Regions from separate parts of the Bradyrhizobium sp. CB2312 genome, predicted to be linked through region 1. Evidence: riboswitches for the same ligand, from Rfam matches in the RefSeq annotation. Region 1 holds a riboswitch; each other region holds the start of a gene.
The links. Region 1 has a riboswitch for cobalamin ahead of metE (5-methyltetrahydropteroyltriglutamate--homocysteine S-methyltransferase). Riboswitches for the same ligand answer to the same signal wherever they lie in the genome.
Positions count from the first base shown of each region.

Region 1 (3,609 bases):
CGCTCCTCCCGGACTTTCGCCCGGCCCGCTCAGCGAGGCCGGGCCTTTTTTATTCCCAGGGCTCCATCGATCATCGACAGCGCAAATCCGCAAGAGGATCCGCTTTGTCGAGAAGAGACCCAAGCCCGGATCAATGGCCTCGCGGATCGAATGCAGCGCGCAGTTGGCGGGCCGCAGCGACCATGTTCGCTAGCGCCGGACGCACTTCCTCCCATTTGCGCGTCTTCAGGCCGCAGTCCGGATTGACCCAGAGCTGCGAATCCTGCAGCCGGGTCCGAGCCAACACCATCAGTTCCTTCATTTCCCCCGCCTCGGGAACGCGTGGGGAGTGGATGTCGTACACGCCCGGTCCGATCTGATTTGGATATTCGTAGTTCCTGAACGCGTCGAGTAGTTCCATTTTCGAGCGCGACGTCTCGATCGAGATGACATCTGCGTCCATTGCAGCGATCGCACCGATGATGTCGTTGAACTCCGAGTAGCACATATGTGTATGAATTTGCGTTTCATCGGCGACGCCCGATGAGCAGATGCTGAAGCAATCCACGGCCCAGTCGAGATAGGCCGTCCACTCCGATCGACGCAACGGCATTCCTTCGCGCAGTGCGGCTTCGTCGATCTGGATCATTGTCGCACCAGCATTCTCGAGATCGCGGACTTCGTCTCGGATCGCGAGCGCAATCTGGCGACAGACCTCGCTTCTGGGAATATCATCGCGGACAAAGGACCAGTTCAAAATCGTCACCGGTCCGGTCAACATAGCCTTCATCGGCTTCCTCGTTAGTGATTGCGCGTAGCGCCACCAGTCCACGGTGATAGGCTTCGGCCGCACCACATCGCCAAACAGGATCGGTGGCCTGACGCAGCGCGAGCCGTACGACTGCACCCATCCGTTCCTGGTAAATGCGAAGCCGGCGAGGTGCTCGCCGAAGTACTGCACCATGTCATTGCGCTCGAACTCGCCGTGCACGAGGACGTCGAGACCGATGTCCTCCTGCCAACGTACGGCGCGCGCAGTCTCCTCCTTGAGGAACCTGTCGTATTGCTCGTCACTTATCGCGCCTCGCGCATGCGCCGCACGGGCATTTCGGACCTCTGTGGTCTGCGGAAACGATCCGATGGTCGTGGTAGGAAAAGCCGGTAGTCCGAAACGATTGCTTTGGATCTCGGCACGACGGGCAAATGGGCTCCCGCGTCGACGCATGGTCTGATCGATCGCTTTCATCCGGACAGCGACATTGGCATCACGAATTTTCGGCGAAGTCCGGCGAACAGTCGCGGCACATTCCGACTCGGCAAGAGCTTGCGCAACATTCTGGTCGCCTGCGAGTGCCCGCGCCAGGATCGCAAGCTCCCGCATCTTCTGGACCGCGAAAGCAAGCCAGCTCTTGACGTCGGAAGCGAGCCCGGTTTCAAGTTCAACATCGACCGGTACATGAAGCAGCGAGCAGGATGGGGCAATCTGTACACGGTCCTTGCCGAGCTTCGCAATCGCGGGTTCGAGCCGCTGGCGCAGCGATGACAAATTCGACCGCCATACATTCCGGCCGTCGACGACACCGAGCGACATGACGAGATCACCTCGGCCGCCAGCGATGATCTGGTCCAACAACTGTGGCGCTCGAATTAGGTCGAGGTGTAGTCCGGCAACTGGCAGGCTCAACGCGGTGTTCAGATTGTCCCCGAGGTCGCCGAAATAGCTGGCAACTAAGATCTTGATGGCCGGCGCCTCCTTAGCGAGCCGATCATAGGCATGTCGCAAAGATTGCCGCGCCCTCTCATCCAGATCAAGAACCAGGCAGGGCTCGTCGAACTGAACCCAATTTGCCCCACGTTTGGCCAATTCCTGCAGAACCTCGATATAGATCGGTATCAGTTCATCCAGCAGTGAGAGTGGCTGGAACGCAGGATCGAGACTCTTGCCGAGCTTTAGGAATGTGACCGGCCCGATCAGGACAGGACGGGTCTGAAAGCCAAGGGCCTTGGCTTCCTCATACTCCTCGATCGGCTTGCGAGAGCATAGCCTGAAAGTCTGTCCCCTGTGAAACTGGGGAACCATGTAGTGGTAGTTGGTGTCGAACCACTTGGTCATCTCCTGCGCGGGTGCGCCAAATCCGCGCGGTCCGCGACCGCAACTCGCATCCTGATCGCCGCATTGTGATCCGCGGGCCATGGCGAAGTACGTCTTGAGCGAAACGGATTCGGTTTTCGAGCCGTAGATCTCCGGGATGGCGCCAACCATGACACTTGTGTCGAGCACTTGGTCATACAGCGAAAAATCGTTCGATGGAATGACCGTGACGCCGATAGATTTCTGACGAGCCCAGTTGGCGGCACGCAGGCCAGCTGCGTCCTCGAGCAACTGTTGTTCGCTGGTTTTTCCCGCCCAGTAGCTTTCAAGAGCAAGTTTGAGCTCGCGCCTTGGACCGATGCGTGGCGTTCCAAGCGTGGCAACCGGAAGGGAGAGAAGAGACATAGCGTTAACCCCTTGATGGGGGCAAAGGCCGTGGCGGACGCAGGCAGGGGAAGTCGCGCGGTGCGACGGCTGCTTGACGCACCACCGGGACACCCCGCCCGTGGACGAATAATTGTCGGGGCAGGTCTCCTGGCTCGCGGGTCATCGCTTCTGTCCGGCCTTCCCGAAGCCGCGCAGGCTTCAGTGACATCGTTGGACAGCGGCTTGCCGCTCACAGTTGCGGGGGCAGCGCCGGCATTGTCACCGGCTTCCCTCTTAGCTCCGGATCAAGTGGGACCGGAGAACCTCGACGACTTGGATTATCGGCAAGACAAGTCTTCCGTCAACCTCTCAGATCATGTCGCAAGCTGGTGCTGCGACATCCGTTACGCGAATGACCGCGCATCCTTATCGCTGAGTCGATGTAGATGCGCTCTTCAGTCAGCGATATTGTAATGACCATCGCAGCTGCCCCCTGGCCGCACGCCAGATCGGTGGAGGGGATAAAAGCGGCTTCCGCGGTCGGGACTGCTGCCTGGAGCAGAACGCATTTGATGCGTGTCCCAGGCTTCCCAACAGGTTCTTCGAGCGTGTCCGCCATCCAGCCGCGCTCTCGACCAGCTGGATCCGTGCTGCATAAGCCCAAGACACGTGGCAAAGTCAGCAACATACCTGACCGGCACGTTGATTTGCGGTGCCAGCCAGACTCCAAATGCTCGGCGCGAGTGCCGGATGTCGCGAAAGAAGCGCCAAACGCGCTCTGGCCTCTCGGCCGCGAGTACCCAGAGGCATGCCAGAGATCGAAAGCTCACACTCCGGTAACGATAGCGAGCCAAACAGTTCTGTGGCGGCAAACGTGCTCCCAATTCTCATCAGGAACTTGGTCGAGGCGTTCAGCTGCGCCCACCGAACATTCGGCGCGTGGCATAAGCCGCGCTGAACGGAAACATCGAGACGCCCGCAAGTCGGAAAGCCGACAAAGGGGGCATAGAAGCGGTGCGAATTGCCGTCTATTAACCTGGCACGAGGAATGCAAGTCTTCGGCATGCCCAGTCTCCTCCTGCTGGGCATGTCCAGCACAGCAACTTGAGGCTGTCGCCGGCAACGAAGTTAGCGGCGCGTGACATAGAGCGGGAGCGCCTGCTCGCACGGGA
Region 1 covers NZ_CP121668.1:8,059,537-8,063,145, forward strand. Annotated here, with positions in the region: gene metE (5-methyltetrahydropteroyltriglutamate--homocysteine S-methyltransferase) at 131-2,476, opposite strand; cobalamin riboswitch at 2,578-2,780, opposite strand.

Region 2 (3,609 bases), 1.4 Mb from region 1:
GCGCGGCACATTCGGCGGCGTATTGCCGGAGAACGAGCCGCCGACGAAATTGTAGTCGGCATAGCGCGCATCGACATAGGCGATGTTGCCCCAGAGACGCAGCGGCTCGATCGGGCGCACCGCGGCTGCAAGCTCCACACCCTTCGATTCCTGCCGTCCCGCAACGTTGAGCGTCTGGCCGCCGGCTGCCGCGTAGACGTTCTTGCGCAGGATGTCGTAGGCGGAGAACGACCACTCCGCCCTGTTGTCCCAGAACAGGTGCTTGACGCCGGTCTCATAGGTGCGTGCGGTGGTCAGGTCGAGCGGCTGGGCCGGCCCAAGCAGGAAGATGTTGTTGGCGGAAACGTCGGCGCCGGTGGCGTACTGGCTGAAGAAGGTCAGGCCGGGCACGGCATCCCAGGTGTAGCCGATGCGGCCCGTCGTCGGGACCCAGTCCTTCGTGAACGGGAAGCCAGCCTTCACCAGGCCGTTGACGTCGGTCCAGTTGCGGTCAAGCCCGATATGCTCGACGCGGAGGCCCCCGACCAGCGCAAAGCTGCGCGTCAGCTTCAAGCGGTCCTCGAACGACAGCGCCTCATTGTCGATGCGCGCGGTCTGTTGCTGGATCGTGAGCAGGCCGTAATAGCCGCGGGCGGGATCGACGAGCGAAACGGCGTCGCCGGGGAAGTTCGCAGCACCGGGCCTGACAAAATCCAGATAGCTTGACGACAATGTCGTGACCAGCCGGTTGTCGAAGCCGGCGATGTTCGTGTCCCAGATGAGATCGGTGATGTTGCCGACAAGGCGCTGGCTGTGCGCGACGTAAAAGCGCTCGCGATTGACGAGATTCGAGACGGAGTTGAATGCCTCGACCTCGTTGTTGAACCAGGTGCGCTCGGCGCCGTAGCCATAGGCCTGGCTCTTCAGTGTCAGGTCGGGCGCGAGCTTCAGCTCGAAGCCTCCACGCAGCCACAGTTCCTGGGCGACGTTGCGATTGTCGAGGACGTTGTAGTTGGTATTGAAGGTGCGGTCATCGATAGTGACAGCGCCGAGGTTGGTTCCGTTGTAGTTGGAGACGTAATTGCCCGAAACGATGCCGCTCGTCGCATGCGAGCCGCTGAAGGCGATCGGCACCAGCGGCGCGCCCCAATAGGCCTTGCCGCGATCTTCGCGATACTCGATCGCGCCCCAGATCTTGAGGCTGTCGGAGATGCGGTAGTTGAGCTGGCCGGAGATATCGAGCATCTTGGTGTTGGTGTCGTCGGCAAAGCCGTTGAGCGAGGAACGGCTGATGTCGAAGCGGTAGTCGAGCCCCTGCACGTTGGTGCTGCCGCCCGAGCCGTAGTGGACGCCGAACGAGTTGAGCGAATCCCAAAAGAAGTCAGCCTCATTCCGGATCGGCCCGGTGTGCGGCTGCTTCGTGACCAGGTTGATTGCGCCACCGGCGGCACCTTCGCCGGACATCAGCGAGGCCGGACCTTTCAAAAATTCCACGGCTGCGAGATTGGCCGTATCCGTGATCCGCGAGGTCATGTTCTGCGGACCGATCTTGATGCCGTTGTAGAGCATGTTGATCTGGCTGTTGGTGAAGCCACGCATCGAGAAGGCCGCTGGCTCGGCCGGATTGTCGCCGGAGGTGACACCGACGGCGCCCTGGGCCACCTCCGACACGGTGTGATAGCCCTGCTCCTGCATTGTTTTCGCCGAGATGACCTCGACGGTCGCGGGCGTCTCCTGCACGGTCAGGCCGAGTCGCGAAGCGCTCTCGGCCACCACATTGGTGTTGAGTGGCGTCTGCGCTGCTGCGGCCGGCACGGCGGGCTTGGCCGCCGCCGATGCGGCCGCCGGCCTGCGCGCTGTTGCGCTGCGTGGGCTCTGCGCGTCCCGGCCGGCCGGCTTGGCCTGCTTGCGGGATTGGGCGGGGGAGACTTCAACGGGCGGCAGCGGTTCGCGGGCCTGCTGCGCCAGCGCGGCAGGCATATCGGCGGCAACAAGTGACGCGAGCGACGCGGAGGCGAGCAGCAGGGCGCGCGGTCGTACGATACGGATGGAAGACACGGTTTTGGACCTCGGTATGACGTCAGTGGCACGTCACAGCGAACCAAGGTCCCATCATCAGGCTTTGAGCCTTCCGATGAAGCCGAATGTCTGTACTCCCCGACCGACATCTTCGCGTGTGACCACGGCTGACGGCAGGTCTCCTGGCTCGCGGGTCGTGACCGCTTCGTCGCCTTCCCGGGACCGAGGACCCAGTGGCTTCTGACGAAGGATTCACCGCTTACAGTTGCGGGGGCAGCTACGGCATTGGGGACAATGTCCCCGCACCGCATTCCCTTTTCATCCCCTCTCGGGGAAACCGTCAAAGGCATCTAGGATTACGACCAAGACAGAGTCAATGTGCAAGCTGCGGCGTTATTGCCACAGCACCCAATTTCCTTGGAGATGAGCATGGAAGGCGAGACCTTCCTCTGGCTGATCAGACATGCGCCCGTCGACGGCGTCAAAGGGACGATCCACGCCGCCGACGCACCGGCCGATCTCCGCGATCGCGCACAACTCGAGGCGCTGCGGCAGCGTCTGCCGCGGGATGCTGCGAGCTATTCCAGCCCGTCGCGGCGCACGGCCGAGACCGCGCGGGCGCTGGGGCTGGAGCCGACGCTGGTGAGGGAGTTCAGCGAGCAGGATTTTGGCGACTGGACCGGCCATCGGCATGACGAGCTCGCCGCGACCGGTGGCGAGGCCTATGAGCAGTTCTGGAGCGATCCAGCGCGTGGAAGGCCGCCGGGCGGCGAAAGCTTTGAGGATCAGATCGCGCGTGTCCGGCTCGGCCTGTCACGGATCGGCGCGGGGCCCGCCGCGATCGTCGTCCATTCTGGCACGATCCGCGCTGCGCTCTGCATCGCGCTCGACCTGACGCCGCAGGCAGCCCTGCGCTTCGTCATCGATCCGCTGTCGCTGACCCGGATCGACCGGCTCGCGACCGGCTGGCGAGTCGTTTCCGTCAATCAGCGGATCAGCTATGCATGATCCGGAAAAGTGCGCAGCGGTTTTCCGAAAAGATCATGCTCAAACAACAACCTAAAGCGCGATGATCTCATCGCGCTTTAGGCCGATCCGGCACGTTCGCCTGCGCGAACGTCGCCATGCCGTTGTGAAGCGCGCAGGCCGACCGCACCAGCGGCAGCGCGATGGCGGCACCCGATCCCTCGCCGAGCCTGAGATCGAGGCTGATCAGCGGCTGCACGTTCAATGCGCGCAGCACCAGCCGATGTCCCTGCTCCGCCGACTGATGCGAGGGCAGCAGGAACGGCTGGCACGACAGATTGAGCCGCGCTGCCGTGAGCGCCGCGACCGACACGATGAAGCCGTCGATCAGCACGGGAATGCGGCGCTGCGCGGCGGCGATGATGGCGCCGCAAATCGCGGCGATCTCGAGCCCGCCGACGGCGCACAGGATTTTTTCGGGCGCCGCGCCCGCAACGCCGTGGCGTGCAATCGCGGCATCGATCACCCGCGCCTTGTGCGCGCGGCCCGCCGCATCGACACCGGTGCCGCTGCCTGCGATCTCCTCGGCGCTGACGGCGAGCAGGCTCGCGGCGATCGCCGCCGATGTCGTGGTGTTGCCGATGC
Region 2 covers NZ_CP121668.1:6,668,579-6,672,187, forward strand. Annotated here, with positions in the region: gene QA642_RS32565 (TonB-dependent receptor) at 1-2,037, opposite strand, end outside; cobalamin riboswitch at 2,153-2,355, opposite strand; gene QA642_RS32570 (histidine phosphatase family protein) at 2,428-3,006, shown strand; gene cobT (nicotinate-nucleotide--dimethylbenzimidazole phosphoribosyltransferase) at 3,074-3,609, opposite strand, start outside.
Region 2: another riboswitch for cobalamin. It lies ahead of QA642_RS32565 (TonB-dependent receptor); the one in region 1 lies ahead of metE (5-methyltetrahydropteroyltriglutamate--homocysteine S-methyltransferase).

Region 3 (3,609 bases), 1.4 Mb from region 1:
TTTTGGTAGACCCATTCGGGAAGCATGCTGCCTCGCTTAACGCCCGCGCTTGAGAATGTAGCTGTCCATGATCCAGCCATGCCGCTCGCGCGCTTCCTGCCGCGCGGCGACGATGCGCGGACCAATCTCGGCCAGCGCGCCGGATAGGATGATCTGATCGGGCATGCCGAGATAGGCGCCCCAATAGATGTGAAGCCCCGCCGGATCGAGCGACCGGAACGCGGTGCCACCGTCAAGCATCACCGCCACGGTATCGACGCCCTGCGGCCAGCCGCCTTCGCGCAGGCGGCGTCCCGTCGTGACAAGGAACGGCTCGCCGATCTCGTTGAGCGGCAATGCATGGGCCGCGCACAGCGCCTGGATCGAGGTGATGCCGGGCACGACCTCGATATCAGGCAACGGATTGAGCCGGCGCGCGATGCGCAGCGAGGAATCGTAGAGCGAGGGATCGCCCCAGATCAGCAGCGCAACCTTGCCGTCACGCCCGAGATGATCCGCGATCGTCTGCGACCATGTCGCGGCAACCGCATCGTGCCAATCATCCACGCCCTTGCGGTAATCGGCTTCGCCCGCGTCGCGCACGGGGAGATCGAACTCGGCAATGCGGGTCTTGTCGCTGGTGAGCACATCCGCGCAGATCGTGCGCCTGAGATCGGCGAGATCGGATTTCGCGGTGCCCTTGCGCGGGATCAGGATCAGATCGGCGGCGTTGATGGCTTGAATGGCGGCGCGCGTGAGCTGCCCGGGATCGCCGCAACCGATGCCTATCAGGGAGAGCGTGAGCATCGCGAGCGCGAGGGGCGGCCATGACGGCCGCCCCTTAATCTCTTACGCCGCGTTGTGCAGACGCGGAGTGACGAGGCCGGGCGCGGTGACACCGCGCAGCGACTTCGCCAGCGCCAGCACCGCGAGATCGGCAAGCGGCTCGATCATGATGACCAGCGCATAGGACGCCGCGAACGTCGCGATATTGGCGAGGTTGCTCATCGCAAAGCCAGAGCCATAGAGCGCCCAGAATGCCACCCAGGCGATCACGCCGGCCTGGTAGGTCGTCGAGAGCGCCAGCGCCTGGCGATACCTGAGGTCCACATAGGCGGTGTTGCGCGAGATGATCCGCGTGGCGATCGCCTGGATCCCGAACAGCGGCACCAGCAGCGTCGTGACGTTCATGCCGTATTGCGGCAGGTCAGCGGGCTCGAAGAACACGCCCTGCAGCAGGAGTCCGAACGCAAGGCCAAGAGCCGCCGGCGCCGCACCGAACAGCAGGAACAAGGTCGAGCCAAGGATGAAGTGCACCTCGGAGACGCCGACCGGGAAGTGCGGCAGGATCTCGAAGAAGGTGAAGACGAGCGCGGTGGTCGCGAGGGTGCGCACGGCGAGCGAGCCGATGCCCTGCTCGCGCACGGTCTCGACCGCGAGCTTCAAGGCAACGCCGCCTGCGGCGATGCCGGTTGCGTAACTCAATACGAGCTTGGCGCCGGTCACGACGCCGGGTTCGATATGCATGGTTCAGTTCCTTCCTGCCGTCACACCCGACGGCCTTGGCCTCAAAACATGCACGGCCGGTCTCCTGGCTCGCGGTTCGCTGGGGTTCTCCGGCCTTCCCGGACCTTGCGGCCCAGTGGCGGTTCGGAGCCCCTCACCGCTTACAGTCGCGGGGGCGGCTGGGGTTTTGGGCGCCGCAACTGGGTCCGCCCATCCCCATTCCCGATTATGCTCCGGCGCTTTGCGCCGCGTTGAGCACCATGCCTCTCCTGTGTGCCCCTTCCGCCAGCCGGGCGTCAAGGGCCGAGAGGCAGCCCGGGCCATCATGACGGATAATCCCCCGCCAGCGCGCCGAACAGGATAACGGCCGCCGTGGAAGCCGCCCCGCCCCGCGCAAGCTGCTCGGCAAGCTCGGCAATCGTGGTGCGGACCAGCCGTTCGTCGGCGCGGCCAAGGGATTCGGCGAACAGCGCGGGGGTATCAGGGGCGAGACCGTGCGCGATCAATTTTGCGGCAAGATCCGGGAAGGTGCGGCGGCCCATATAGACCACGGTCGTCGCTTCGGGGTCGGCCAGCGCCGTCCAGTTGAGATTTTGGGGCAGCTCGCCGGTGACGTCGGCCCCGGTGACGAACTGCACCCGGCGCGAGGTATGGCGCCGGGTCAAGGGAATGCCGGCTTGCGCGGCGGCCACGCAGGCCGAGGTGACGCCGGGAACGATCTCGTAGCCGATGCCGGCGTCGCGCAGAGTCTCCAGCTCCTCCTCGAGCCGGCCGAAGATGCCGGCATCGCCGGACTTCAGCCGCACCACGCGCGCGCCGGTGGCGGCGTAGTCCACCAGCAAGCGGTTGACGTGGTGCTGCCTGGTCGAGGGCCGCCCTGCCCGCTTCCCCACCGCAACGAGATTGGCGCCGGGCCGCGCCAGGTCGAGGATCGCGCCGGAAGCAAGATCGTCATAGAGCACGACGTCAGCCTCGCGCAGCCGCGCGGCGCCCTTCACGGTCAGGAGCTCGGGATCGCCGGGGCCGGCGGAGACGAAGGAGACAAAACCGCTCACCGGTCCTCCGCGATCAGATGAAAGAACGTACCGGTGGCGTGGCCACGCCGCGAGCCGGTCTCAGCGATGACCGCGCCGGTTGCATCATGCACGACCGCCAAGGGCGTGTCAGGCTGCGCAAAGATCGTCGAATAGTGGAATTCGTGGCCGCGCAAGCGCGCGCCCGCCTGATGCCCCGGCATCGGCGCTGCGAGCGCGGCCAGACGATAGCCGAGATGCATGCGGCGCCTGGCAAAGCTCGTCTCCAGGCCAAGCAGGCCTGTCATCTCGTGGCGGACGCCGTCGGCATCGGTCAACGCGGTGCCCAGCACCATATAGCCTCCGCATTCGCCGTGCACCGGACGCGTTTCGGCGAAGGCGCGCAAGCCGGCCCGAAAGCGTGCACTGGCCGCGATCGTGCCGGCATGGAGCTCGGGATAGCCGCCGGGCAGCCAGCACACATCCGCGCTCATATCAGGGCCTTCATCGGCGAGCGGCGAGAATGTCGCAATCTCCGCGCCAGCCGCGCGCCAGGCTTCCAGCATGTGCGGATAGACGAAGGAGAACGCGGCATCGCGCGCCAGCGCAATGCGCTGACCGGGCGGCGTCACGTTGAGGCCGTTCGACGCAGCTTGCGGCGACCAGCTCGCTGCCGATCGCAGCACCGCATCGAGATCGACATGCTCGCCGACGAAGCGCGCGGCCTCGTCGATCAGCTTGCCGATCTCGGCCTGCTCCTCGGCCTGCACCAGGCCGAGATGCCGTTTCGGCAGCGAGATCTCGGCATGGCGCGGCAGCGCGCCGAACACGGCGATGCCGGCATCGTTCAGCGCACGGCGCACCAGGTCCTCGTGGCGCGGGCTGGCGACACGATTGAGCACGACGCCGGCAAGCCGCACGCCGGGGCGATAATCGCGCAGGCCTGCGGCGATCGCCGCCGCGGTCTGCGCCTGGCCGGAGGGATCGATCACCAGCACCACCGGCCAGCCCAGCATCTCCGCGATATCAGCGGTGGCGCCGGTGCCGGAGACACCGCGCGCGGCGACGCCGTCGAACAGGCCCATCGAGCCCTCCGCGAGCACGACATCGG
Region 3 covers NZ_CP121668.1:6,672,685-6,676,293, forward strand. Annotated here, with positions in the region: gene cobT (nicotinate-nucleotide--dimethylbenzimidazole phosphoribosyltransferase) at 1-26, opposite strand, end outside; gene cobF (precorrin-6A synthase (deacetylating)) at 37-786, opposite strand; gene QA642_RS32585 (energy-coupling factor ABC transporter permease) at 829-1,506, opposite strand; cobalamin riboswitch at 1,543-1,763, opposite strand; gene cobA (uroporphyrinogen-III C-methyltransferase) at 1,809-2,540, opposite strand; gene QA642_RS32595 (cobyrinate a,c-diamide synthase) at 2,537-3,609, opposite strand, start outside.
Region 3: another riboswitch for cobalamin. It lies ahead of QA642_RS32585 (energy-coupling factor ABC transporter permease); the one in region 1 lies ahead of metE (5-methyltetrahydropteroyltriglutamate--homocysteine S-methyltransferase).

Region 4 (3,609 bases), 1.4 Mb from region 1:
GCTGCTCCGGCCGCGCCGCCAGCCTGCCGCGAACGCGGCAAGGTCGGAATCCGAGTACGAGAGCACCACGAGATCGGCCGGGTCCTGGCCGATGTCTCTTGGCGTCGCGGTCTCCTCGAGACCCCGGCTCTCTCGGAAGACGACGTGCATCAGACTCCCAATCCCGCCTTGATCGCGGCCTCGTCGATATCGCCATGCTCGCCGATCACGACGAGCTTCGACTGCCTGAGACCTGCGCCCCAGGGCTTGTCGAACTGGTGGCGCACGCGCTCGCCGACGGCCTGCAACAGCAGGCGCATCGGCTTGCCCGCGACCGCGATATAGCCCTTGGCGCGCAGCACGTTCTGCTCGCGCGCCAGCTTCTGCACCGAGGCGACCAGCGCATCGACGTCGGCGACTTCCGGAAGATCGATCACGACCGATGCGAAATCATCGTGCTCGTGCCCCTCCTCGCCATCATGATGCGAGGGGCGCGCGGCGAGATCGTTCTCCGCGGCAGCGCCAAGCCCGAGGATGACGCGCGCATCGATCGCGCCGTCGGTGACGGGGAGCATCGGCACACGGCGCGGCATCTCGGCGGTGATCGCGGCCTTGGCGGCTTCAATGCCGGCGGCGCCGGCCAGATCCGCCTTGGTCAGCAGCACGATATCGGCGCAGGCGATCTGGTCCTCGAACACTTCCGACAGCGGCGTCTCGTGATCGAGATTCTCGTCCGCCGCGCGCTGGGCTTCGACCGCATCCGGGTCCGGCGCAAAGCGACCGGCGGCAACGGCCTCGGCATCGGCGAGCGCGATCACGCCGTCGACGGTGATGCGCGAGCGGATCTCCGGCCAGTCAAACGCCTTCAGCAGCGGCTTTGGCAGAGCGAGGCCCGAGGTCTCGATCAGGATGTGATCGGGCCGCACCGGCCGCGCCAGCAATTGCTCCATGGTCGGAATGAAATCGTCGGCGACGGTGCAGCAGATGCAGCCATTGGCGAGCTCGACGATGTTCTCCTCCGGGCAGTTGGCGTCGGCGCAGGACTTCAAAATCTCACCATCGACGCCCTCGCTGCCGAACTCGTTGACGAGCACCGCGAGCTTCTTGCCATTGGCATTGCTGAGCAGATGCTGGATCAGCGTCGTCTTGCCGGAGCCGAGGAAGCCGGTGACCACCGTCACAGGGACTTTTGCGAGCGAGTTCATTCGGCGGCCTCCGGCAACACGGCAATGGGGGGAATGCGCGCAAGCGACTGCTTGCGGAAGATTTCGGGCCGGCTGCGCCAGGGCACGAGGCCGTCGGGCGCGGCCGCATAGGCCGCAGCACCGGCGATCACGTCTTGCGCATTCGCATCCGACAGGCGGCCATAGACATAGGACCAGCGCCCCGGCGCGCTGAGCGCGACCGAACAGCCCTGGCTGCATGCAGACAGGCATTCGACGGGAACCACGCGGACGCCCTCCGGCACGCCGGCCTCGAGGATCGCGCCGTGCAGGCGCTTGCCGGGCGTCGTCTCGCCCTCGCCAAGCGTCTGGCCGGCGCGGCAGGTGATGCAGACGTGAAGTGTGACGGTCATCGCCTCTTCCAGAATAACAGCGGGAGGCGAAGAGGCACACGGACCATTCTCCTGAAGGCCCGTTCCCCCGTCGCGGAACACCCCGTCCGCCGGTCCAAAACTCGTCCGCGCTGGCAGGTCTCCCGGCTTGCGGAGCAGGGTTTTGGCCCTTCGATCCCCGCCTTCCCGATCCCGGGGGATCAGTGGCTTCGGGCATCTCTCCGGTCACGGTCGCGGGGGCGGCTGCATTTTGGACCCAAATCTTGCCGATTCGGACCCTATCGCATTCCCTCTTCGCCTGTCATAGGACAGGAACCAGTGCCGGGCCACCATTTGCCCCCGGCCGCCTCTTGTCAAGCCGAAGGACCGGGACCAATGACGCCTGAACCGGATACCCAAACAGCTGAGGAAACCGACGCCCGGCACGCCCAGAAAATGGCGAAGAAGAAGGCCGCCCGCGACAAGATCATCGCGACCAAGAGCGGCGAGAAGGGCCTCATCATCGTCCACACCGGCGCCGGCAAGGGCAAGTCGTCGTCGGCCTTCGGCATGATCGTCCGCTGCGTCGCCCATGGCTTCCCCTGCGCGGTCGTGCAGTTCATCAAGGGCGCCTGGGACACCGGCGAGCGGCGCCTGCTCACCGGCCATTTCGGCGAGCTCTGCCAGTTCCACGCCATGGGCGAAGGTTTTACCTGGGAGACGCAGGACCGGGCCCGCGACATCGCGGCCGCCCGCGCCGGCTGGGAGAAGGCCAAGGAGCTGATATCAGATGAGAACCTGCGCATGGTCGTGCTCGACGAGATCAACATCGCGCTGCGCTACGACTATCTCGATATCGCCGAGGTGGTCGAATTCCTGACGACCTCGAAGCCGCCGATGACGCATGTCGTGCTCACCGGACGCAACGCCAAGGACGAGCTGATCGAGATCGCCGATCTCGTCACCGAGATGACGCTGGTCAAGCATCCGTTCCGCTCCGGCATCAAGGCGCAGGCCGGCGTCGAGTTCTGAAGTCGATGGCACGCGCGCTGATGATCCAGGGGGCCGGCTCGGACGTGGGCAAGTCGCTCATCGTCGCCGGTCTCGCGCGCGCCTTCACACGGCGGGCCTTGCGCGTGCTTCCCTTCAAGCCGCAGAACATGTCGAACAACGCGGCCGTCACCGTCGATGGCGGCGAGATCGGCCGCGCGCAGGCGTTGCAGGCGCTCGCCGCCGGCGTCGAGCCGCACACCGACATGAACCCGGTGCTGCTCAAGCCCGAGACTGATGTCGGCGCGCAAATCGTCGTGCATGGCAAACGCATCGCGACGGCGCGGGCGCGCGAATATGCGTCGATGAAGCCACAGCTGATGGGCGCCGTGCTGGAGAGCTTTGAGCGGCTCAAGGGGCGTGCTGATCTGGTGCTGGTCGAAGGCGCCGGCAGTCCGGCCGAGGTGAATTTGCGCAAGGCCGACATCGCCAATATGGGCTTTGCGCGCAAGGCCGATGTGCCGGTCGTGCTGGTCGGCGACATCGACCGCGGTGGCGTCATCGCCCAGCTCGTCGGCATCAAGACGGTGATCGACCCCGACGATGCCGCGATGATCCAGGGTTTTGTCATCAACAAGTTCCGCGGCGACCCCACACTGTTCGATGACGGCTACAGGCTGATCGAACAGAAGACCGCATGGCGCGGCCTCGGCGTGCTGCCCTGGTTCGCCCGTGCGGGCGAACTGCCGGCCGAGGATGCGCTGGGCCTCAGTGACGCGCGCAAGCCCGGCCAGTGCAAGATCGCCTGCCTTGCGCTCTCGCGCATCGCGAACTTCGACGATCTCGATCCGCTCAAGCTCGAGCCTGGCATTGACTTGGTGATGGTACGCCCGGGCGAAGCGATCCCCGGCGATGTCAGGCTCGTCATTATCCCCGGCTCAAAGTCCACCCGCGGCGATCTCGCCTTTTTGCGCGCGCAGGGCTGGGACATCGATCTTTTGGCGCATCATCGCCGCGGCGGCCATGTGCTCGGCCTCTGCGGCGGCTATCAGATGCTGGGCCGCAGCGTTGCCGACCCCGATGGCATTGAAGGCCCCGCAGGCGAC
Region 4 covers NZ_CP121668.1:6,685,930-6,689,538, forward strand. Annotated here, with positions in the region: gene cobN (cobaltochelatase subunit CobN) at 1-150, opposite strand, end outside; gene cobW (cobalamin biosynthesis protein CobW) at 150-1,184, opposite strand; gene QA642_RS32650 (DUF1636 domain-containing protein) at 1,181-1,555, opposite strand; cobalamin riboswitch at 1,650-1,869, opposite strand; gene cobO (cob(I)yrinic acid a,c-diamide adenosyltransferase) at 1,910-2,545, shown strand; gene QA642_RS32660 (cobyric acid synthase) at 2,551-3,609, shown strand, end outside.
Region 4: another riboswitch for cobalamin. It lies ahead of QA642_RS32650 (DUF1636 domain-containing protein); the one in region 1 lies ahead of metE (5-methyltetrahydropteroyltriglutamate--homocysteine S-methyltransferase).